2 regions of the Caldalkalibacillus uzonensis genome follow, and region 2 is predicted to be linked to the other one. Evidence: a T-box and tRNA genes for the amino acid it is inferred to sense, from the RefSeq annotation. Region 2 holds a T-box; the other holds one or more tRNA genes.

Region 1 (11,408 bases), on a different contig from region 2:
AATGTTTCTGAGATCTTGGACCGGGTTTCAGATCAATTTAATCAAACCATCTATGCTTACAAATTAGAGTAGGTGATCACCCATGGATATTCTGTCTCAAATTGCGGAAGAAAAAATCCGCGAGGCGATAAAAAAAGGGGAGTTTAACAACCTGTCTGGGCAAGGCAAACCGTTAAATCTGGAAGACTTATCCCGGGTTCCGGAAGATCTCCGGGCGGGTTATAAGCTGCTGAAAAATGCGGGTGTCCTGCCTGAAGAGCTGCAACTGAAAAAAGAGCTGGTTAATCTGGAAAGTTTGATCGAATGTTGCTATGATGATGAGCAAAAAGCGAAGCTGAAAAAAGAACTGAACGAGAAGATGCTCAGATTCAACCTGCTCATGGAAAAAAGGAACAAAACCGGCTCAACTGCTCTGCAAGCCTATCAAGGCAAGATCGACAACCGTCTTAAATAGAAAAAGGGAAGACGGCCACGATCCAATAGGGCTAGATGGTGTGACTGACAAAAGTTCAAAAGGTACTGGCCTGGAAACAACAGTTGAACACACAAATTAATAAAGGGTGATTCAATGTCAACCAATTGGTTAAAGTGGGCCCAGGGGGCTGGGCAGATATCGGTATCATGTGTACAAAATTTTTATTCAGTGTGAGTTGGTCGGCGGGGTGGCTGAGAGCGGTCTGGAAACACAGAATGTCCGTTTTTGTGGGGAACATGAACTGCCCCCATTGTCTGTAGAGCGAACACCCCATCCCAGTTGAATTATTATTTGAATATTATAAGAGCCCTGGCAAACCACCGCTCGTGGAGTAAGAAAGGAGAGTGACCATGTTTTATTACCGGATTGATAAAGAGACCGAGCTGCGCATCCTGGAATTGAGATATGCAGAAGCGCTTTTCCAGCTGACAGACAGCTGCCGGGACTATTTGCGGGAATGGCTTCCCTGGGTGGATGCGACACAGTCTCCTGAGGATACCAAATCTTTCATCCGTTTTAGCCTCAAACAATTTGCTGAAAACAACGGCTTTACAGCAGGCATTTTTTACAACGGTCAGATCGCTGGTACGATTAGTTTTCACAGCTTTGACTGGGTTAACAAGTCCACCAGTATTGGCTACTGGCTAGGAGAATCCTTTCAGGGTAAAGGTATGATGACCAAAGCAGTGAAGGCTTTAGTGGACTATGCCATCCTGGATCTGGGTTTAAACCGGGTTGTGATCAAGGCGGCGGTCAATAACCATAAAAGCAGAGCCATCCCTGAACGTTTGGGTTTTGTCCAGGAAGGCATCGAAAGAGAAGCTGAATGGGTCAATGACCGCTTCCTGGATCTCGTGGTGTACAGCATGCTCGCTAAAGATTGGAGAGAGAAGCAATGACCACTTTGTACCATGTTGGCCGCATCCATTCAGCAAATGCCTGCGTTGGATGGTGTTAATGAAGCCCTCGAAACAGCAGGTTTGAAAAATAACATAACATTTATTATGTAAACTAAAAAGCAAAAAAGCCCTAAAACAAATAGGGGAAAATAAAGCTGCAGATAAAAAACAGAATGGACGCCACAAAAAAAGGGCTGACCGTGATTGTGTATTTTTGTAATCGTTCCTCATATACGCCCCGTGTTTCATGTTGTGTTTCCAGTTCGGCTCTCTTAGAAAAAAAATCTCCGCTGACAGCATAAAAGGCGGCCACACCGATGGCCACTCCGCCAACAAAAAACATGGTGTGAGACCAAGGGAGACCAATCTGGCGGGAAAGGAGAAAGGTGATGAGGGATAAGATCATGAGATGAAGTAATAGAAAAGCAGCATATTTTTTCACAACTTGTTCACCTCATCACTAAGGTATCATGTTCAAGCCCGTTGCTCAACGATTTAAAAAGTTGATGTGATCGGGACATACACCGATGACAGGGGAGAGCCAAAAATCATTTTGGAGAAAAACCTGACTCAGCAATAATCACAAAAAACCATGGTTTTTAGGCCATGGTTTTTCGCTGTCATAGGTACTGGATGAGGACGGGTTAAGCGTATTTTTCAGATCTAAAATGTTCTGCAGGTGCACAGAAAAACGCTACAGTGTCCTGTTTCGGATGATAATAAACGATCAGCAGGGTAGGCTGCAACCTTACTTTACCTGCAGCCAAGTAAAGGCCAAGGTCAAAATCCAGTAACTCCATCATCGTATGCTTGTGCAGCTCCTGTTCAGACAACCCCAGCTGGACAAATTCACGCGAAACCTTTTCCGGCTTGTCTGTCAACAGTTTAATATACGCTTTTCGTGAGCTTTTATCAAGCTTAGGTTCCCACCATGTTGTTCGTGGTTTATGCTTGTGACGGATTAAATAGTCATACTTCATCAGCCCTTCAATGACCTGCAGGCGCCGTGTGCGGCGCTGAGTGAGGAATTCGTAGAGGCGGCGGAACAAATCTTCTAACTGATGTCCAATTTTGGCCCAGCCCCGGCTGTCCCAGTAGTCGCCAAATTCCTGAAAAAAGTCAAATGGAGTGTCAAATTCGTACTGTGTCAGGTATTTCACCGTATGATCCATCCGGTGAGCATTCCAATACTTTTCCAATACATCCTCTACACGTTTAATGCGCACAATATCATCAAAGGGAAGAACATTGTTTTGCAAAATTTCATATGGCGCGTGATCCATATAAACATAACCATGATCGCTGGCCCGTTCACGCAATCCTGTTCCACGCAGCATTTTCAGAAAACCAAGCTGCAATTCATCCGGCTCCAAGGCAAACACGTCATTAAAGGTTTTGCGGAAAGAATTGTAATCTTCCTCAGGGAGACCGGCAATCAGATCAAGGTGCTGGGTGATTTTTCCTCCATCTCGAATCATGTTAACATTCCTGGCTAATTTCTTAAAATTTTGCTTGCGACGGACCAACTCATTGGTGATATCGTTGGTTGACTGTACCCCGATTTCAAAGCGGAAAATGCCTTCCGGGGCATGCTCATTCAAAAACTGGATGACTTCGGGGCGCATGATATCAGCCGTAATCTCGAACTGGAAGACGCATCCCTGGTGGTTATCAATCAAAAATTGAAACATCTCCATGGCATAGTCACGTTTAATATTAAACGTCCGGTCCACAAATTTAATCAGCTTGGCACCGTTCCGGATTAAAAACAGTAACTCTTCTTTCATGCGGTCAATATTGAAATAGCGGACACCAACTTCAATTGATGAGAGACAAAACTGGCAGCTGAACGGGCATCCCCGGCTTGTCTCTACGTAAGTGATTCGTTTGGCCAGATGAGGCAAATCCTCCTCAAACCGGAAAGGAGAGGGGATTGTATTCAGATCTAGCTTGGGCCTAGGTGGATTGATTACCGGACGGCCCTGCTTGTTCCGATAAGCCAGACCAAACACCAAATGATACTTTTGACTGCTGTGGATTTCCTGCAGCAAATGCTTAAAAGTTTCTTCACCTTCTCCGACAACGATGAAATCCACCTCCGGAATACGCTCCAGCCAATAAGCAACGTCATAGGATACCTCTGGACCGCCCAAGACAATCTTCAGCTCTGGTTTTACTTTTTTGAGCATCTTAATCACTGGGATTGTTTGCTCAATGTTCCAGATGTAGCAGCTGAATCCCAGCACATCAGGCGTCTGGGCGTACAGGTCAGTGACAATACTCATGGTCGGCTCTTTAATCGTATATTCTTTTATTTCAACCGGGAATTCCGGTTCGGCAAAGCTTTTTAAATAACGCAAGGCCAGACAAGTGTGGATATATTTGGCATTTAATGTGCTGACGATCACTTTCATGTAAATCCCTCTATTCCCTTCTAGAAATGAGAATGCACCGTCTTCATTAAGTATAAGCCCAATGGCCAGACGGCGCAAATAGAGGGTTCTGTTAGGCATTCGCCTTATGATTGGAGCTGATTGATTTTTCTTTTCATTTCCTCTACGGTTAAGCCGTGAAACGTGGGAAATCCTTCTTCCAACAAAGCGATGGTTCTGCCCTGAGGGTCCAGCGGGTATACCCCTTGCCACACCCCGACCACATAATAATGGCGTGTGGTGTCACATTGTTTCAGAAACAACACATAGTCCACTGAATCAGCCAAAGGGCCAGGATACACTAAGTTTATCGGATCCTCAGGGGGAGGAAGAGGTTCAACACCCGGACGAACAATCTCCACCCTGCGGGAACCTGGACCGTGTATCACCTCTTTAACCTCAAAACTCTGATAGAAGATCACCAATTCGCCATCGTTTACTTTTTGATTTGTGGGTTCTTGTTTCGGCTCTTCCCTGGGTGTGCCGTAAACAATGAGATCAGCTTGATCCACCAATGCTTGTGCATTGGGCACTTTTGCAGTCAATTTCTCAAGATCGATGTTAGCCGGCTGCTGAGCAGCTACTACGCCGATCACAAGACTGGTGATGACCCATACAATCGTGAGCATGCAAGCAACATAACGACTCATAATCAACTTCCCACCTCGTTTAATCATCCCTTGTTCTTTATTCTTACATATCGTTCCTATTCCTGCGTCTTCTTATTCCTTTTCAAATCGAATATGGTAAAGTAGGTATAGAATCATACGGGCAAAGGGTGAAACTAGATGGGTAACGCAGATCGAGTTGATGAACTTTTCACATTAAAAACAATTGCCGAAACGTTAAACCAATGTGTCGACCTGGATGAGATGTTGCCAAGCGTTCTTGAAAAGCTGCTGCAAGTCACTGAACTGAAGACAGGATGGATTTTTCTTGTCAAGGATCGGCCTCATTATTCATGTGTGGCAGATCACTGCCTTCCTCCGGCTCTGGAATAGGAGAACAAAAAGCCCATGCGCCACATGTCTTGTTGGTGTCTGGACAAATTTTGGTCCGGGCAATTGCAGCAGGCTGTCAATATCATGGAATGTAAACGGCTGGAAGATGCGGTGACTTATCAGTGGGGAGATACCCAAAATTTGACTCATCACGCTACGGTCCCATTGATGGCAAGCGGCAAACGCTTTGGCTTGCTCAACGTTGGCTCTCCGGGCAAAGAACACTTTACAGAAAAGGAATTGACGTTATTACAATCGGTTGCGTTTCAAATCGGTACGGCGGTAGAGCGAATTAATTTGTTCGAAGCCCAGAAACAACGGGCGGAATATTTTGCTCAACTTGATGAACTGACCCGGGTCCTCTGGAAAATAAACAATATAAGGGTATTACCTGAAAAAGTGGTACAACATATTGCCCGCCATTTTCAATGGCCTGTGATAAGTTTGTTCCTCATAAAAAACCAACAGCTGCGCTTGGAAAGCCTTTTTTATAAAGGAGAAGCAGTCGTTACAACCAAAATCGATCATAAGCTTTCTCTGACCAATGCTCACGTCATCAAATCAGCTCTGGAGCAACAGAACATCGCCCTTGGGCAGGAAAAGCTTGCTTTTCTGCCAGATGTAAGAGAAAAAAACACGTGGCATGCCGCAGCTGTTCCGCTGATACTGTCGGATAAACCCATCGGCTTGCTGTATGTAGCCCAAACAACGGACAACCCGCTTTCCGAAACGGAAAGAGACGTCCTTAAAGCGTTGGGAGATCATCTTTCTTTGTTGATCGAAACGATCCGTTTGCATGAGCAGAAGCAGGAAATGCTCCTTGTTGAGGAACGAAACCGGTTAGCCCGGGATTTACATGATTCGGTTAATCAGAAGCTTTTTTCGTTATCCCTTATGGCCCGGGGTGCCAAAGAATGCCTGCCTACCGATCCTCAATTAGTGGGCGAGTCACTGGAAGAAATCCAAACATTGTCCAAGGAAGCCTTGGCTGATATGCGCTCTCTCATTTGGCAACTCCGACCTGCCAACGTGGAAGCAGGCATTATGACTACCCTCAAACAGTACGGGCAAAAAATAGGACTAAAGATTAATGATCAAGTAGAAGGGATCGCCCAATTGCCACGCCGTGTAGAAGAAACATTGTGGCGGATTGGTCAGGAAGCACTTAATAACATCAGAAAACATGCCAGAACAAACGTAGCAACCATTAAATTAACGATTGATAAAAAACAAATCAGACTGAGTATCATCGATGATGGATGCGGCTTTAATCCTCATGCTGTTGATGGGAATGGCTATTCGCTGGGCTTAACCAGCATGAAAGAAAGGGCAGAAGAGGCAGGCGGTTCTATTCATATTTACAGCCAGGAAAACAAAGGCACTAGAGTGCATGTGAGCATACCATTAAAGCAGGATGGGGGAAGAGAAACAAATGAAGATTAAAGTGTTGTTGGTAGACGATCATGCCATTGTGCTTAAAGGATTAAAGTTTTTTCTGCAAACCCAAAGGGATATTGAAGTGGTGGGAGAAGCGCGAAACGGAAAAGAAGCTATTGCCAAAGTAGAGAAGTATCAGCCTGACGTTGTGCTGATGGATCTGATTATGCCGGAGATGGATGGGATTGAAGCCACGCGGAAGATTAAGGAGACGTATCCGCAGGTCAAAGTGATTGTCTTAACCAGTTTCTCCGATCAAGAATACGTATTGTCCGGTATTAAAGCGGGAGCAGAAGGATATCAACTTAAAGATGTGGAGCCTGATATCTTGGTAGAAGCGATCAAAAAAACGGTTAGCGGGGAAAAAGCGCTTCATTCTCAAGTGACCCATCAACTGGTGACACATGTCACCTCCCAGGAAGAATCAGCAGTGAAATTTTCAAGTTTAACACCCAGAGAAAAAGATGTGCTGTACCATATCACATTGGGCAAAAGCAATAAAGAGATTGCGGCGGATCTCAATGTAACAGAAAAAACGGTAAAAACACATGTTACACGTATTTTGGCCAAATTGGAGTTGCATGACCGCACGCAGACCGCAGTGTATGCAATTAAGCATAAATGGTTTGGCCATCAACAATGAGGTATTATTGCTAAACTGAGACTATAGTCTGAATCTGACATGAGGAAAGGCCTTACATTGGAGTGAGACCTTTTTTGTATTTTAAAATCAACCGCTTGCCCGACGCTAAAGAATCCCTCCGTTGTTATAATTCCAGTGACAGTAAAAATAGAGGTTAATTGCCGTCAATCACGGAGGGATTAACATGTATAATCCAACAGATCATGAGTGGGTTTTAAAACAGTATATGGACGACGTCCGTTACAATGCGAACCATGCGTGGAAGTATAAACACTTGAGCAAAGGGAGTCAAAATCGTTTCTGGTCTTTGATTAAAATAATCAAGCGTCTGTTTAAAAAATCACCTTAATATGTTAATCATTTGGGGGAAAGCTTTGAATTGTCTTTCTTTATTTAAAGAGGTTGCAAAAATGAAAAAGTCCTGGTATATTATCTCTTGCGTTGATTTTGACAGATTATATTTGTGGCCCGTTAGTGAAGTGGCTTAACAGACCGGCCTTTCACGCCGGCATTCAGGGGTTCGAATCCCGTCAGCTCCGCCATCTAGAATTTGTATATAATTAAATCATTAATAAATTGTGATGGGCTGTAGCCAAGTGGTAAGGCAACGGGTTTTGGCCCCGTGATGCGCTGGTTCGAATCCAGCCAGCCCAGCCAACGAGCGGGTGTAGTTCAGTGGTAGAACTCCAGCCTTCCAAGCTGGTAGCGTGGGTTCGATTCCCATTACCCGCTCCATTTCCTTCCATGGGAGCTATAGCTCAGCTGGTTAGAGCGCACGCCTGATAAGCGTGAAGTCGGTGGTTCAAGTCCACTTAGGCCCGCCATTTTTAGTCGATAATTACCTGTTGAGTTTGTTTTGTTATCCAATTTTGAGGGTGTAAAAAAGGTGTTGCAAAAACAGAATAAACGTTGTATACTAACACTTGTCCTTAATGAGCCGTTAGCTCAGCTGGTAGAGCATCTGACTTTTAATCAGAGGGTCGAAGGTTCGAATCCTTCACGGCTCACCATTATTTACAATGTGCGGGTGTGGCGGAACTGGCAGACGCGCTAGGTTCAGGGTCTAGTGCCCATTACGGGCGTGGGGGTTCAAATCCCTTCACCCGCACCATTTACACTGTTTATCATAAACATGATGAGCGGAAATAGCTCAGGGGTAGAGCACCACCTTGCCAAGGTGGGGGTCGCGGGTTCGAATCCCGTTTTCCGCTCCATTTATCACAAAAATATAACAAGCGCCCTTAGCTCAACTGGATAGAGCGTTTGACTACGAATCAAAAGGTTGGGAGTTCGAGTCTCTCAGGGCGCACCATCTTTCGGGAAGTAGCTCAGCTTGGTAGAGCGCCACGTTCGGGACGTGGAAGTCGCAGGTTCAAATCCTGTCTTCCCGACCATTTTTTTCTTTTCTATTCTATGGTTATTTTTTAAATTTTAATTTGGCGGTGTAGCTCAGCTGGCTAGAGCGTACGGTTCATACCCGTAAGGTCGTGGGTTCGATCCCCGCCGCCGCCACCATTTTACCCATTGATTATCATGATGAAAACGCGGAGGAGTACCCAAGTGGTTGAAGGGAGCGGTCTTGAAAACCGCCAGGGGCTTCGCGGCCCGCGGGGGTTCGAATCCCTCCTCCTCCGCCAGGAAGCATTTATATCCTGATTTAACCATCGTGGCCCGTTGGTGAAGTGGCTTAACACACCGGCCTTTCACGCCGGCATTCAGGGGTTCGAATCCCCTACGGGTCACCATTGTGGAGGGGTAGCGAAGTGGCTAAACGCGGCAGACTGTAAATCTGCTCCCTCTGGGTTCGGCGGTTCGAATCCGTCCCCCTCCACCATAACCTTAAGCTTTACATATTGTCTTAATTGACATGACTCCGTTTTTACTTTGATTAATCCTCTGAACTCTATTCAGAGGGTTTTTTGTTTTTTCAAATATTTTTGTTCTCATGACCTGGGAGTGAGTGATACAATTATTTTCATGATCTTACTTTTTTAACTTATTTTATAGTTCTTGTTCATTAAATAATCGAAACTTTTTTGCTGTTTGAAGCGTCTTATTATTGATAGTAGTGGTATAGAAAAAATCATAAAGTAACGGGGGTTTTCATATATGTATATGTCTGTCAGTCGGATGAGACCCAACACGTTTCGCTGTTTAGTTTGTGCTCTGGTGGCTATTATCGTTGCTTCATTATTACTGACTTCAACCATTTTTGCGGATGAACAAGTGAAATTGGAAGTAAAAGTGGGATTCGGCGGTGTGTACAAGCCTGCCAGCTGGGTTCCTGTCCAAGTGAAAGTGACCAACATGGGTGAAGATATTGAAGGAGAAGTCACCATTGATATCCCTGGTGACTTTGGCGGAGTCTATTACCGGCCTGTGGCCATTTCCCAAGGTACCACCCAAATGGTGTCGTTGTATGTGCCCGGCGACTATTTGTCTGGTGCATCTGTCCGCTTGGTGCAAGAGGGGAAGGAAGTAGCCAAAACCACCTTGAGCGGACCATCTTTGTCAGGTGAAGCCATTTTAATCGGTGTGTTAGCCGAAGATCCGAATACGGGCAGCTTTCTGGAAAGCTTGCCTAAAGACATCTTTCACAGTTCTGTTCGGGTTGTTGCTTTAAATCGCAGTGACATACCTGAAAGGCCCATCTTTCTTGATGGCCTTGATGTGATCGTGATTAATGATTTTTCCCGTGATCAGCTCACTTCTGCCCAAGTTGAATCGATTCAGGAATGGACATTGAATGGCGGCCTGCTTGTCCTGGCTGGAGGGCCACATTACGATAAACTTCCTGATAGGCTTAAAGATATTTCTCCTGTAAAGGTAAATGGGACGGTGTCTTTAAAAGAACTGCCAGGTTTGGACACCGATATAGCTGACAATATACCCCTTCAAAGACCGCTGACGATCAGCCGCACTCGAGAGGTTAAGGGACAAGTTGTGGTTGAGCAAGACGAGAATCCCCTGTTTGTCCTTGGACCAGCTGGGCATGGGCATGTCCTGTATGTTGCTTATGATCTGGCCGGGGAGTTTATCAACGCTGGGGAGGGGCATCAACATGTGTGGGCTGAGCTGCTCAGCAGAACAGTGGTGACGTCTGCTGGATACGATGCAGCGAAGATGGATCCTTATGATCAGTACTGGTCATTGCTGCAGGCTGCTGAACGCATCCCGTCATTGCAGCTGCCTGACTTAAGCACGATCAGTGTTCTGTTTGGACTGTATATCGTCCTGGTCGGTCCAGTCTTATACTGGATCTTAAAGCGTCGGGACAAACGGGGCTGGATGTGGATGATTGTGCCCGGCGTTGCCTGCCTGATTGGCTTGGTTATCTTTTTCTATGGCAGCATGGAGCGTACGCAGAATGTGCTTGTCCATCAAGTCGGCATCCTTGATCTTCAACAAACGGAGCAGGCCCAGCTGACAGCGGTGTCAGCCATCTTTGTTCCCAAGGGCGGCGATTACCATCTGCGCTATAACGAAACGGGAGGCGTAAGGGCTGCCATTGACAGTTATTACCGTTCATATCCGCCTGCGGACACCAACCGTGATGTCTGGATCACCCATCCTCCCCAACAAGCTGACATTGTATTTAAAGATGTTGAATACTGGTCATTGCGAAAAGCCTTGTTTGAAACGTCACTGCCGGATATCGGTCATTTTGAATCCCAGTTTGTCTTTCAGGAAGGGGAAATGAAGGGCACTGTCACCAATCACACATCTTTAACCATTTATGATGCCAAAGTGGTAAGTGGGACCAGGGTGCATGATATTGGCACACTGGAGCCTGGTGAGTCACAAGAAGTGTCTTTTACATATAATCCGGCCCAGTCAGGCAGGGACGTATTTCCGCCAGTCGAGCGTCTGCTGCCAGATAGCATCAAAACAAACGTGCCTCAGCACAACTATTATTCAACCAGAGAATATTTGATTCTGGATATGTTCAATATGCACCGTCCGTTCTCCATGATGACTGACCCATTTATGATTATTGGTTGGACAGATGTTGACGTGATTGACTTGGAAATAGCGGACCATTCCTATCAAACCGATTCCCTGCTGCTCGTCAAAGCGGCTTTAAATGTGCTTCCTGCACCTGATGGGTCTGTGTTTGTTCCCGAAGGCGTCGTTAGTCCCGCTCTGGTCGACAGTGACGACACTGTGGAGCATTCAGGGGATGGTTACGTCATCCGACGAAATGGGGAACTGGTCTTTGACATTAAAGTGGAACATCCCCATATGACCGTAGAGCCAGAGGAGATTTATCTGCGTACCTGGAGTCATGACAACCCACAGTTTACAAGAGAGATTTATAACTGGAAAACAGAAACCTATGAACCATTGGATGAGGTGCTTGATCAGCACACTTTGGTAGTGAAGAAGCAGCCAGATTACCTCTCCGAGGAAAACATGATACGGATCCGTTTATCCAGTTCACAAGATTTCCAACATATTGGGATACCCAGAATCAGCTGGCAGGGACAGGTGGTGGAGTAAATGATTAAACTTGAGCAACTA
Region 2 (11,408 bases):
TGCCACCCGTCCTCATCATTTTGATCCTGTGTATCCCGTTGTGATTGATCAAGTTATTAATTTGAATGAGGGCATTGATGCTGGCAAATTAAAAGGGCAAACGGACAAAATTATTGATCTGGTGGACCAGCAGGAGGAGGCTTTCAAACGGGCTTACGACCATTTTTGCCAGGCCAAACAATTCCATTTGCAAAAGGAGGCTTTGTATGCTGAAGGATTTGATAAATCCCGTGCCAATGAAGTGACCAATGAGCTGATCAGTCGGTTCCTTTCCCAGGTTAAAGGGGAAAACGGTCGCGAGCGGCACATGTTCTTTGGGGCGGCTACGGCGGAGGGGGTTGTCCATTTTATTGATGAGCTGACAGAAGGGCTCCATGTACGAGTCATTGTTAAAGGGCGTCCGGGCTCAGGAAAATCGACGATGCTGAAAAAACTTGTCCAGAAAGCAGAAGAGCTTGCCTTAGAAACGGAAGTGTATCATTGCGGCTTTGATCCTAACAGTTTAGATATGATTTACTGGCCTCAATTGAAGGTGGCCATTGTAGATGGAACAGCGCCCCACGAGCTGGAGCCTGTCCGCCACGAGGATGAAATCCTGGATATGTATGCCCTTTGTTTCAGCAAGGATATTGACCAACTTTACGCCAAGGAATTGGCTGAACTGGATCACAAATATAAAGCTCAAACCAAGCAGGGGGTGGCTTGGTTAAGAGAAGCCAAACAATACAGGGATGAATTAAGGAGTCACTATCAGCAGGTGATGGATGAGGAGTTTGTCCAGCAAAAACTGGAATGGCTGGTGCGTACCATTTTTAGAGACCAATAAACTGATTAAAGCCCTTGGCTCCTCATAGGCCAAGGGCTTTGACGTCATGGTGAGGCCAGTCAAGCTTTACGGCTGTGGACTAGAGTGCAAGCAGAGTTAAATTTCCTCAGGCGCTTCAATGGTCAGCATGGACAAGCCGTGTTTCAAGACAAGGGCCATTTTTTTGCATAAGGCCAGTTTGGCTATTTGTTCATTCTGATCATCGACGAAAATACGCTCTTCAGCATAGAAACGGTTAAATAATTGGCACAGATCCAAGAGATATTTGGCGATCTGGGAAGGATCATCTTTTTTGACCGTTTCCACCAAAACGGACGGATACTGATACAAGGTATAGATGATCTCCCAGGTTAAGGGTTGTTCATATACAGCGTGTGTAACAGGCTCAATCTTGAGGTCTCCGGCACGGCGCAACAGGCTGGAGATCCGGGCGTGGGTGTACTGGACATAGGGTCCTGTTTTTCCTTCAAAATTGAATGCTTCATCCCATTTAAAATTGACCTCGCGGGTGCGATGCTGCTTCAGATCATTGAAGACAATGGCTCCAATCCCCACAGCTTTGGCGACTTCTTTTTTATTGGCCAGAGAAGGGTTCTTTTCGTTAATAATAACTTCTGCCTTCTTAATCGCTTGCTCCAACACTTCGTGCAGCAACACGCCTTTTCCTTTGCGGGTAGAGCCGATTTCCCCTTCGATTTTCATCACACCGAATTCAATGTGATGGCAGCGCCGGGCAAACTCATAGCCCATTCGTTCCAGAACACCGAACACTTGCTGGAAGTGGAGGGACTGACGCTGATCCACTACATACAAGATTTTTTCGGGGTTAAAGCGCTCATAACGATACAGGGCGGCCGCAATGTCTCTGGTGGCATAAATGGAAGCACCGTCACTCTTTTTAATGATACAGGGGGGAATCTGCTTGTCTTCCAGGCGGACGATCAGAGCCCCTTCGCTCTCTTCCAGCAGCCCTTTTTCTTCAAGCTCGGCCAGCACTTTCTCCATTTTCTCTCCGTAATAACTTTCACCCAGGTAGTGGTCAAAGCTCACGCCAAGCAAACGGTAAATCTTTTCAAATTCTTTTAAACTCTCGTCTTTAAACCATTGCCACAGGCGGACCGCCTGTTCATCCCCGTCCTCCAGCTTCTTAAACCAGCGGCGACCTTCCTCTTCAAGGGAAGGATCTTTTTCGGCTTCCTCATGGAACTTAACATACAGATGAATCAGCTCGGACAGGGGGTCGGCTTTAATTTTTTCATCATTGCCCCACTTGAAATAGGCGGCTAAGAGCTTGCCAAACTGGGTTCCCCAGTCCCCCAGGTGATTCATGCGTTCCACTTGGTAGCCCAGGGCGGCATAAGTATTGGCCAAAGCCTGGCCAATCATGGTGGAGCGAATATGGTACAGCTTAAAGTGCTTGGCAATATTGGGGGAAGAATATTCTACCACGACGGTTTTGCCGGCCCCGATTTGGTAATCAGCCAGCTGATCAGCGACGGTTGAAGCAAGCAATTCTTTGGCCAGCTGCCCGCGGTCAAAAAAGAAGTTCAGATAGGGTCCCATAGCCTCTGCCTTGGCAAAGCCAGCTGCGGCAAGTTCTTCTGTGGGCAGCTTGTCAGCCAGTTCTCCGGCGATGAGAGCCGGTGATTTTCTAAACTGTTTGGCCAGTTGGAAGCAAGGAAAGGCAAGATCTCCCTGCTCTCTGGAAGGGGGCGTTTCCACCAGGGAGAGAATGTGGTCTTCCTCTAGATCAAGGAGCGGTTTCAATAATTTGACGACTTGATTTTTCATCTTTATGCGTCCTCCTAAACTTTAAAACCCCTCGCCTGAGTAAAGGCAAGAGGTTGCATCATCAGTTATGTACGGCACTAAGGGGTTCGCTACATATTATACTGAACTCCTGAGGCCAAAATCAAGTCCATTTGTGGATTAGTTGTTCTAAACCGGGCGCCTGAAGCATAAATTACTTAATGTTCAAAGAATGTTCGACAGCAATTGTCGCTCTGTTTTGCTAAAAATAGTGCAAAGGTGATGGCAAATTTCAACAGCTTTTGAAAATAGATTAGGCTATACTGTTTCCAGCCTGTTTTTAAGGGAGCCTGGATATGTATCTCTATCTCGACCTGATCTGGTTGCTCAATTTTTGCATTGACTATTTACTGCTGTGGTTAACGGCTGTTTTTCGGAAAATGGAATGTAAAAAATGGAGACTAGCCCTGGCCTCGTTTATCGGCTCAAGTTATGTCCTGTTTTTGTTTATTCCTTCTTTACAAAGCTATTATACGTTGCTTATTAAATTATTATTATCCCTGGTGATAGTGTATGTTGCCTTTGGTTTCGGCAGTATACAGCGCTATGTGAAGTCCTTTTTCACCTTTTACTTTGTCTCGTTTGTCATTGGCGGCGGGCTTTTGGCTGTTCACTATGTGGCAGGCAGCAACCACCAAGTGCTGCAGGGCATGGTGGCCACCCAATCCAGTGGATACGGGGATTTGGTATCCTGGTTATTTGTGGTGATCGGTTTTCCGCTCATGTACTGGTTCAGCCGCAGCCAATGGCAATCCATTGAGCGAACCAAGGTCAAGGAACGGGTGCTTGTTCAAGTTCAGGTGACGATCAATGGACAGCATGTCAGCTGTCAAGGACTGGTAGATACCGGCAATCAATTATATGAGCCGTTTAGCAAAAAGCCCGTGATGTTGATGGAGGCCAAGATATTGGAGGCAGTGGTACCAAGGGAGATTTTAGAAGCAGCCCGGCATGAGCAAGGAATAACTGACTGGGACCAGCTTCATCTTCCCGATCACTGGCTGGCCCGTTTGTCCCTGATTCCTTACCGGGGAGTGGGTCGGCAGATGGATTTGATGCTCACTTTTAAACCGGACGAGGTTGTCATCACCAGTTCAGACGGGACGTGGTCAACCAGGCAGGTGTTGATCGGTATCAATCAAGAACCATTGGCAACCGATGGCTTGTTTCAAGCTGTTGTTCATCCCGATCTTGTTCTCTCCAACGAAAAGAGTAGCACTCAGTACAGGGAGGCGATCAAATGCTGAAAACAAAACTTAAAATGACCTTGTTGCTATTTTGGTACCGATTGTTGTTATTGTTAGGCATTAAGACTGAAGAAATTTACTATATCGGCGGAAGCGAAGCATTGCCTCCGCCGTTAACCCGGGATGAAGAAGAGCATTTGTTATCCAAATTATCCACTGGTGACCGGGCCGTCCGGGCCATGCTGATTGAACGCAATTTGCGTCTGGTGGTGTACATTGCCCGCAAATTTGAAAATACAGGCATCTATATTGAAGACTTGATTAGCATCGGCACCATCGGTCTGATCAAGGCGGTTAACACCTTTGACCCGGAGAAAAAAATCAAGCTGGCCACGTACGCTTCCCGGTGCATTGAGAATGAAATATTAATGTTTTTGAGACGGAACAACAAAATCAGAACTGAGGTTTCCTTTGACGAACCCCTCAATGTGGATTGGGACGGCAATGAGCTTCTGCTGTCTGATGTGCTGGGTACGGACAGTGATACCATTCACCGCGGAATCGAAGAAGAAGTGGAAAAGAAAATGCTGCATAAGGCGCTGCACAAATTGTCCGAACGGGAAAAAACAATTATGGAATTGCGTTTTGGCCTGAGGGACGGAGAAGAGAAAACACAAAAAGACGTGGCTGATATGTTGGGGATTTCCCAATCCTATATTTCCAGGCTGGAAAAGCGCATCATCAAGCGCCTAAGGAAAGAGTTCAAAAAAATGATGTAAGAGAGACATTTTTCCCCTCGGTTAGTGAGTGCATAATTTTTCCCTCCTAGGAGATACTTAACATTAACTTAGCTCCACTAGGAGGGAACAGCCAATGAGCAGACACAAAGTTGAGATATGTGGAGTGGATACCTCTAAACTGCCTGTGCTCACCAACAAAGAAATGAGAGAACTTTTTAAACGGATGCAAAACGGGGATTATACAGCTCGTGAAAAGCTGGTGAACGGCAATTTGCGCCTGGTATTAAGTGTCATTCAGCGCTTTAACAATCGAGGGGAGTATGTTGATGATCTGTTTCAAGTCGGTTGTATAGGTTTAATGAAATCCATTGATAATTTTGATCTCAGTCAAAACGTGAAGTTTTCCACTTATGCTGTTCCGATGATTATTGGTGAAATTCGCCGCTATCTCCGTGACAACAATCCCATCCGCGTTTCCCGCTCCTTACGGGACATTGCTTACAAAGCTTTGCAGGTCAGGGACCAATTAACGAATGAACATTCCCGCGAACCAACCGTGCAGGAGATATCTGAAGTATTAAACGTCCCCAAGGAAGACGTGGTCTTTGCCTTAGATGCGATTCAGGACCCTGTCTCCCTGTTTGAGCCCATTTACCATGATGGAGGAGACCCTATTTTTGTCATGGACCAGATTAGTGACGACAAAAACAAAGATTATCAGTGGGTGGAGGAAATCGCTCTTAAAGAAGCGATGCGCCGGCTAAATGACAGGGAAAAAACGATTCTTTCCATGCGTTTTTTTGAAGGCAAAACTCAGATGGAAGTGGCCAATGAAATCGGTATCTCCCAGGCACAGGTCTCCCGTTTGGAAAAAGCAGCCATTGCCCAGATGCAAAAATATGTGCAGGTTCATCCCTAATGGGGTACAGGACCGGTCGCCCACCATTGAGAGGCTGATGAGGCCGCCAGTAATCACTCAATGAGGGGACGGCCGGCATTTTTTTGTGGACTTTTTTGTTTGAAGCACATATACATGTATTAATCAAGCTGAAATGGGTGGGGACACCGATGATCAAGATATCGGAGTTACAAACCAAAGACGTTGTCAATATTGTGGACGGAAAAAATCTAGGTACCATCTATGATTTGGAGATCAATTTGCAACAGGGGCACATTGATGCGATCGTTTGTCCCGGTCCTGGAAAGTTTTTCGGGTTGTTTTCCAATGGGCAGGATATTGTTATTCCTTGGCACAATATTGTGAAGATCGGTAGTGACGTCATTTTGGTGCGCTTGGATACATCCAGCTATCGCCTGGAGGAAGAAGGTGAGCAGAAGTCTTCCAGCACTGAGCCGCCTGTTTACCGCCCCTACTCTCAAGGCTGATTAGTGGGGGACAAGCGCTGCAGGAGGCAGGGGCTTGTTCTCCCTTATCTATTGAGCTTTTCACTCCGTTTCTATAAGATAAGGATAAAGGAGCGTGGCTGGATGAGCACAAGCGAGGTTTTGACACGATCTGCTGAGCACCTCTTGATTCCAACACAATGGTACAAAGACTACCCTTGGCTGATCGCCGGTTTTACCACCCGTAAACAAGGAGTGAGCCGGCTGCCTTTCGCCTCATTTAACTGCGCCCTCCATGTGGGCGATAATGAACAGGACGTCATGACTAACCGGCAGCGTTTGGTTGAGCGGCTGGGGATGAGCCTTGAGGATATGGTTTGTGGAGAACAAGTGCATGGTGCTGAACTTTACTATGTCAAGCCCGGTGATAAAGGGCGGGGCAGCCGCGGGAGCGACAGCGCCATTCCTGGTGTTGACGGCTTGTATACCGATTATCCTTCCATCCTTTTGACTTCATTTTATGCCGATTGTGTGCCATTATATTTAATAGATGTCAGGCTAAAAGTCGTTGGGCTGGCCCATGCCGGCTGGAGAGGAACGGTGGCCGAGATCGGTCCCAAAATGGTGAAGCGCTGGCAAGCACAGTTTGGCAGCCGTCCTGAAGAGATCAAGGTACTGATCGGACCTGCCATTGGCGGTTGCTGTTATGAAGTGGATGACCGGGTGATTAATGCTTTGGGGTCAATGATGCCCCGCTTAAGTGAGGGTGTGATCCGGGACAAAGAGGGCGGTAAATATATGCTTGATTTGAAACAGATTAATTATGACTTATTGATTCATACAGGGATCCCTGGGAGCAACATTGATATCTCTCAGTGGTGCACCAGTTGCCGTCCTGATCTGTTTTTCTCTTATCGTAAGGAGCAAGGACGAACGGGGCGCATGGCCAGCTTTATCGCCATTAGGCAAAAATCAGCACAGTAATGAGAGGAGGATGATCCTTGAGCATCTATGACCAGTGGCTGAAGGTTCGGGATAACATTGAGCGGGCCTGTGCCAGAAGCGGACGCAGCCCAGACGAGATTACGGTGGTGGCTGTGACAAAGTACATGTCTCCGGAGCAGATGCAAGAGGTGTTCAAAGCGGGGCTGGAACATATCGGTGAAAGCAAAGCACAAGATGCACTAGAGAAGTGGGAACAATTGGGTGATAAGGGAACATGGCACTTTATCGGCCATTTGCAATCGAACAAGGTCAAATATGTGATCGATAAATTCCGTTATATTCACTCTTTGGACAGGCTTTCTCTGGCCAGGGAGATTGAAAGAAGGGCCGCCCGGCATGGTGTGCGCATGCCTTGTTTTATCCAGGTCAATGTGTCAGGGGAAACCTCTAAACATGGTCTTCATCCGGATGAGGTAGAGCGGTTTGTGGAGCATTTGGCTGAGTTTAACCATATTGTTCCCATTGGCTTAATGACAATGGCCCCTTATGTGGAGGATCCTGAACAAACCAGGCCGGTGTTCAGCCGCTTAAAGGAATTGCAAATTCTTTTGCAGGACAGGAAGTACGACCATGCCCCCTTAACGGAATTGTCCATGGGAATGTCCAATGATTACCCCATTGCTGTGGAGGAAGGAGCTACTTATCTGCGGCTAGGTTCTTGTTTAATGGGCCGATAATCAGTATCCTATTATGGAGGGGCGCAACATACATAGTTTGACACAGGCCATTGAAACGGTGCAGCAGATTAAGAAATGAGGTGATGAAATGAAATCATTTTTGATTGAATTTGTTAACACTTTTTTCTTTATCTATACGTTGATGGTGTTTATTTACATTTTGATGTCCTGGATTCCCAATTTACGCCAGTCCGCTTTTGGTGAACTGCTGGGCAAATTTGTAGAACCGATTTTGGCCCCATTCCGCAAGATTATTCCGCCCCTGGGCTTTATCGATATTTCTCCCATTGTTGCTTTACTTGCTTTGCGTTTTGCCAACTATGGTGCAGTGGCTTTAATCGACATGTTGTTGTAAGGAGTTTGGCATGGAGCATCTCAAGCAGCATTTCCGCACTGAGGAGCGCCCTTTTGTGGAGCGGATCACAGAGTGGGCTGAGCTGGTCGGTGTGCGCCACCAGCCCCGTTTAACCCCTTTCTTAAATCCCAGGGAGCAGTTTATTATCCGCTCTGTTGTGGGCCACATCCCCGATGTGAGTGTGACATTGTGGGGCGGATATGATCAAGCTGAACGCAAGCGGGCGCTAATCATCCCCGCTTATTGGGACGCAGGTCATAAAGAATTTCAGCTCTCTTTGTTAGCCATAGAGCACAGCCAGGCAGGGGAAATCACCCATCGTGATGTCCTCGGTTCACTTTTAGGGCTGGGCATTAAACGGGAGGTTGTGGGAGATATATTAATCACCCCGGAGACCAAGCAGGTGATTGTGGTCAAAGAGATGGAAGAGTATATCCGTCTGTACTTAACCCAAATTGGACGTCAGCGGGTCAAAATAGAAAGAGTTGAATGGTCGGCTTTGTCTGTTCCTGATGAGACTTGGGATCAGCTGACCGCTGTTGTCAGCTCCCTGCGGTTGGATGTGATCGTTGCTGAGTGTATCCGCCTGTCACGGGCCAAAGCCATGCAACTGATCAAGTCGGGCAGAGTGAAGGTTAATTGGAAAACGGAAGATCACCCTGCGGAAACAGTCAGTGAGGGTGATACGATCTCCATCAAGGGTTTTGGTCGGTTTTTATTTAAAGAGATTGACAGAAAAACCCGTAAAGATAAATTTCGCATTTACCTTGGATTTAAAAAGTGATCAATGAGCAGGATTTTTGGATATTGTGTCGAATAAGGTTAAAAAGCGCCAAGAGTGAATACAAGTAAGAATTGAAGGAGGGGCAGGGCATGGGTTTAACGCCGTTGGACATTCATAATAAAGAGTTTAAGCGCGTGTTCCGCGGTTATGATGAAGATGAAGTGAATGAGTTTTTGGACTTGGTGATCAAGGAATTTGAAATTTTAATTCGCGAAAAAAAGGAATTGGAAGAAAAAGTGGCCGAAGCCAACGAAAAGCTGAGCCACTTTAGTAACATTGAAGAAAGTTTAAGTAAAACGATCATCGTTGCCCAGGAAACGGCAGATGAAGTGAAAGCCAATGCCAAAAAAGAGGCAGAGCTGATTATTAAGGAAGCAGAAAAAAATGCGGACCGCATTATCAATGAAGCGTTGTCCAAATCACGCAAAATTGCCATGGAAGTTGAGGAATTGAAAAAACAAGCGTCCATTTTCCGCACCCGTTTCCGCACCCTGTTGGAAGCGCAACTGGAGATGCTGGAGAATGACGATTGGGACAAGCTGGCCAAAAGTGATCTAAATGAAGTGGAAGAGCTGAGAGTATCCCGCTAATGTGCTCTGCTTAGCCCAAACTATGATGCAGCCGCCCAACTATGTCTTTCACACCGTTCCTTTCACAAACGGCTGAACTTTAAAAACGGGCTTGACGCGGGGTTTACTTATTCTTTATACTGCCTATAATAAAATATATATCAACAGAGCTGAACAACGATGAACAGGAGAGTAAATAACATCGTTTTCCCTAGCGAATCAGGGATGGTGGAAGCCTGATGAAAACGGGTTATTGAAGATCACCTGGGAGTTGGCACGCTGAATAGAGAGTAAGCGTGACCGGGATGATTCACCTTACGAATCCAGAGTGAACGCAGCGTCTCCTGACAGAGTATAACAGTTATCATCCTTCCTTTATAACGGTGTCAGAGACTGCTTGCGTTTACTAGGGTGGTACCGCGAGCAACCTCTCGTCCCTAGATGGATGAGAGGTTTTTTATCGTTTTAGTTTTTTATCCTTTCCCATGTCTTGTTATTCTTTCATGACAGATGAGTTTGAAACTGGAGGGATCAATCAATGGATTACCGTCAAACATTACAAGTGATGAAAACAGACTTCCCCATGCGGGCCAATTTGCCCAAGCGGGAACCGGATCTGCAAAAGTGGTGGGACGAGATCGATATTTACCGCCAAGTGCAAGAAAGGACCAAAGGACGTCCAACCTACATCCTCCATGACGGCCCCCCTTATGCCAACGGGGACATCCATGTGGGCCATGCCCTGAACAAAGTACTGAAAGATATTGTGGTCCGCTATAAATCGATGACAGGTTACCATGCCCCATATGTGCCCGGATGGGATACCCATGGGTTGCCGATTGAACATGCTGTGATTAAGAACGAAAAAGTGGACCGCAAAAAAGTGGGGATCACTAAATTCAGACAGCTGTGCAAACAGTATGCTGAAAAGTATATTAACCGTCAGCGGGAGCAATTTAAACGCCTTGGGGTACGCGGAGATTGGGATAACCCCTATATTACTTTCCAGCCTGAGTATGAAGCCCGTCAAGTGAAAGTGTTTGGGGAGATGGCCAAGAAAGGATACATCTATAAAGGGTTAAAACCGGTCTATTGGTCCCCCTCTTCCGAGTCCGCACTGGCTGAAGCTGAAATTGAATATAAGGATAAACGCTCGCCATCCATCTATGTGGCCTTTCAGGTCATAGATGGCAAGGGTAAGCTGGATGAGGACAGTGCGGTTGTGATTTGGACGACCACGCCATGGACTATTCCAGCCAACTTGGCCATTGCGTTGCACCCCGAATTTGATTATGCACTGGTTCGTGTCAAGGGACACAAATATCTGGTGGCCAAGGGGCTTTTGGAGCAGCTGCAACAAGAGCTGGAATGGGACGGGTATGAGTTCTTGAACACCTTCAAAGGTGCAGAACTGGAACATGTGCTCACACGCCACCCGCTGTATGACCGGGAATCCCCCCTGATTTTGGGTGAGCATGTCACGTTGGAATCTGGCACCGGCTGTGTGCATACCGCTCCGGGACATGGGGAAGAGGACTTTTATGTGGGACAGCAATACAACTTGGGAGTTTTAAGCCCTATTGATGACCGCGGATACTTTACCGAAGAAGCACCTGGATTTGAAGGCTTGTTCTATGATGATGCCAATAAAGTAATCACCCAAAAACTGGATGAAGCAGGTGCCTTACTTAAGTTGTCCTTTATTACGCACTCCTATCCCCATGATTGGCGCAGCAAAAAGCCGGTTATTTTCCGGGCCACAGAGCAATGGTTCGCCTCCATTGACGGTTTCCGTGAAAAAATGCTGGAGGAAATCAAGAAAGTCAAGTGGGTGCCGGCCTGGGGCGAGACCCGCATATACAATATGGTCCGGGACCGGGGTGACTGGTGTATATCCCGCCAGCGGGTATGGGGTGTGCCTATTCCGATTTTCTATTGTCAGGACTGCCAAAAAGAGATTATTACAGATGAAACCATTGAGCACATTTCAAACGTCTTTCTTCACGAAGGTTCTGATGCCTGGTATGAGAAAGATGAACAAGCGCTGTTGCCGGAAGGATTTAAGTGCCCGCACTGCGGCTCATCCTCCTTTACGAAAGAGACAGACACAAT

The links. The T-box of region 2 lies ahead of ileS (isoleucine--tRNA ligase). A T-box ahead of a tRNA ligase gene usually reads a tRNA of that ligase, here a tRNA-Ile.
Region 1: it has a tRNA-Ile gene. The T-box ahead of ileS (isoleucine--tRNA ligase) is inferred to sense a tRNA for this amino acid. The anticodon was not compared.

The regions. Positions count from the first base shown of each region.
Region 1 covers NZ_JAUSUQ010000001.1:230,739-242,146, reverse strand. Annotated here, with positions in the region: gene J2S00_RS01240 (macro domain-containing protein) at 1-72, shown strand, start outside; gene J2S00_RS01235 (DnaJ family domain-containing protein) at 83-454, shown strand; gene J2S00_RS01230 (NUDIX hydrolase) at 624-758, shown strand; gene J2S00_RS01225 (GNAT family N-acetyltransferase) at 826-1,374, shown strand; gene J2S00_RS01220 (hypothetical protein) at 1,505-1,816, opposite strand; gene J2S00_RS01215 (B12-binding domain-containing radical SAM protein) at 2,019-3,788, opposite strand; gene J2S00_RS01210 (hypothetical protein) at 3,893-4,456, opposite strand; gene J2S00_RS01205 (hypothetical protein) at 4,595-4,807, shown strand; gene J2S00_RS01200 (sensor histidine kinase) at 4,892-6,250, shown strand; gene J2S00_RS01195 (response regulator) at 6,240-6,887, shown strand; tRNA gene J2S00_RS01190 (tRNA-Gln) at 7,470-7,544, shown strand; tRNA gene J2S00_RS01185 (tRNA-Gly) at 7,549-7,622, shown strand; tRNA gene J2S00_RS01180 (tRNA-Ile) at 7,634-7,711, shown strand; tRNA gene J2S00_RS01175 (tRNA-Lys) at 7,822-7,897, shown strand; tRNA gene J2S00_RS01170 (tRNA-Leu) at 7,911-7,998, shown strand; tRNA gene J2S00_RS01165 (tRNA-Gly) at 8,027-8,101, shown strand; tRNA gene J2S00_RS01160 (tRNA-Arg) at 8,123-8,199, shown strand; tRNA gene J2S00_RS01155 (tRNA-Pro) at 8,205-8,281, shown strand; tRNA gene J2S00_RS01150 (tRNA-Met) at 8,326-8,402, shown strand; tRNA gene J2S00_RS01145 (tRNA-Ser) at 8,434-8,524, shown strand; tRNA gene J2S00_RS01140 (tRNA-Glu) at 8,556-8,632, shown strand; tRNA gene J2S00_RS01135 (tRNA-Tyr) at 8,637-8,721, shown strand; gene J2S00_RS01130 (DUF8726 domain-containing protein) at 9,018-11,387, shown strand; gene J2S00_RS01125 (ABC transporter ATP-binding protein) at 11,388-11,408, shown strand, end outside.
Region 2 covers NZ_JAUSUQ010000006.1:185,737-197,144, forward strand. Annotated here, with positions in the region: gene J2S00_RS09885 (hypothetical protein) at 1-826, shown strand, start outside; gene argS (arginine--tRNA ligase) at 923-2,623, opposite strand; gene spoIIGA (sigma-E processing peptidase SpoIIGA) at 2,932-3,882, shown strand; gene sigE (RNA polymerase sporulation sigma factor SigE) at 3,876-4,601, shown strand; gene sigG (RNA polymerase sporulation sigma factor SigG) at 4,696-5,481, shown strand; gene J2S00_RS09910 (YlmC/YmxH family sporulation protein) at 5,631-5,948, shown strand; gene pgeF (peptidoglycan editing factor PgeF) at 6,051-6,890, shown strand; gene J2S00_RS09920 (YggS family pyridoxal phosphate-dependent enzyme) at 6,908-7,588, shown strand; gene J2S00_RS09925 (YggT family protein) at 7,677-7,943, shown strand; gene J2S00_RS09930 (YlmH family RNA-binding protein) at 7,954-8,727, shown strand; gene J2S00_RS09935 (DivIVA domain-containing protein) at 8,817-9,317, shown strand; T-box leader at 9,468-9,738, shown strand; gene ileS (isoleucine--tRNA ligase) at 9,835-11,408, shown strand, end outside.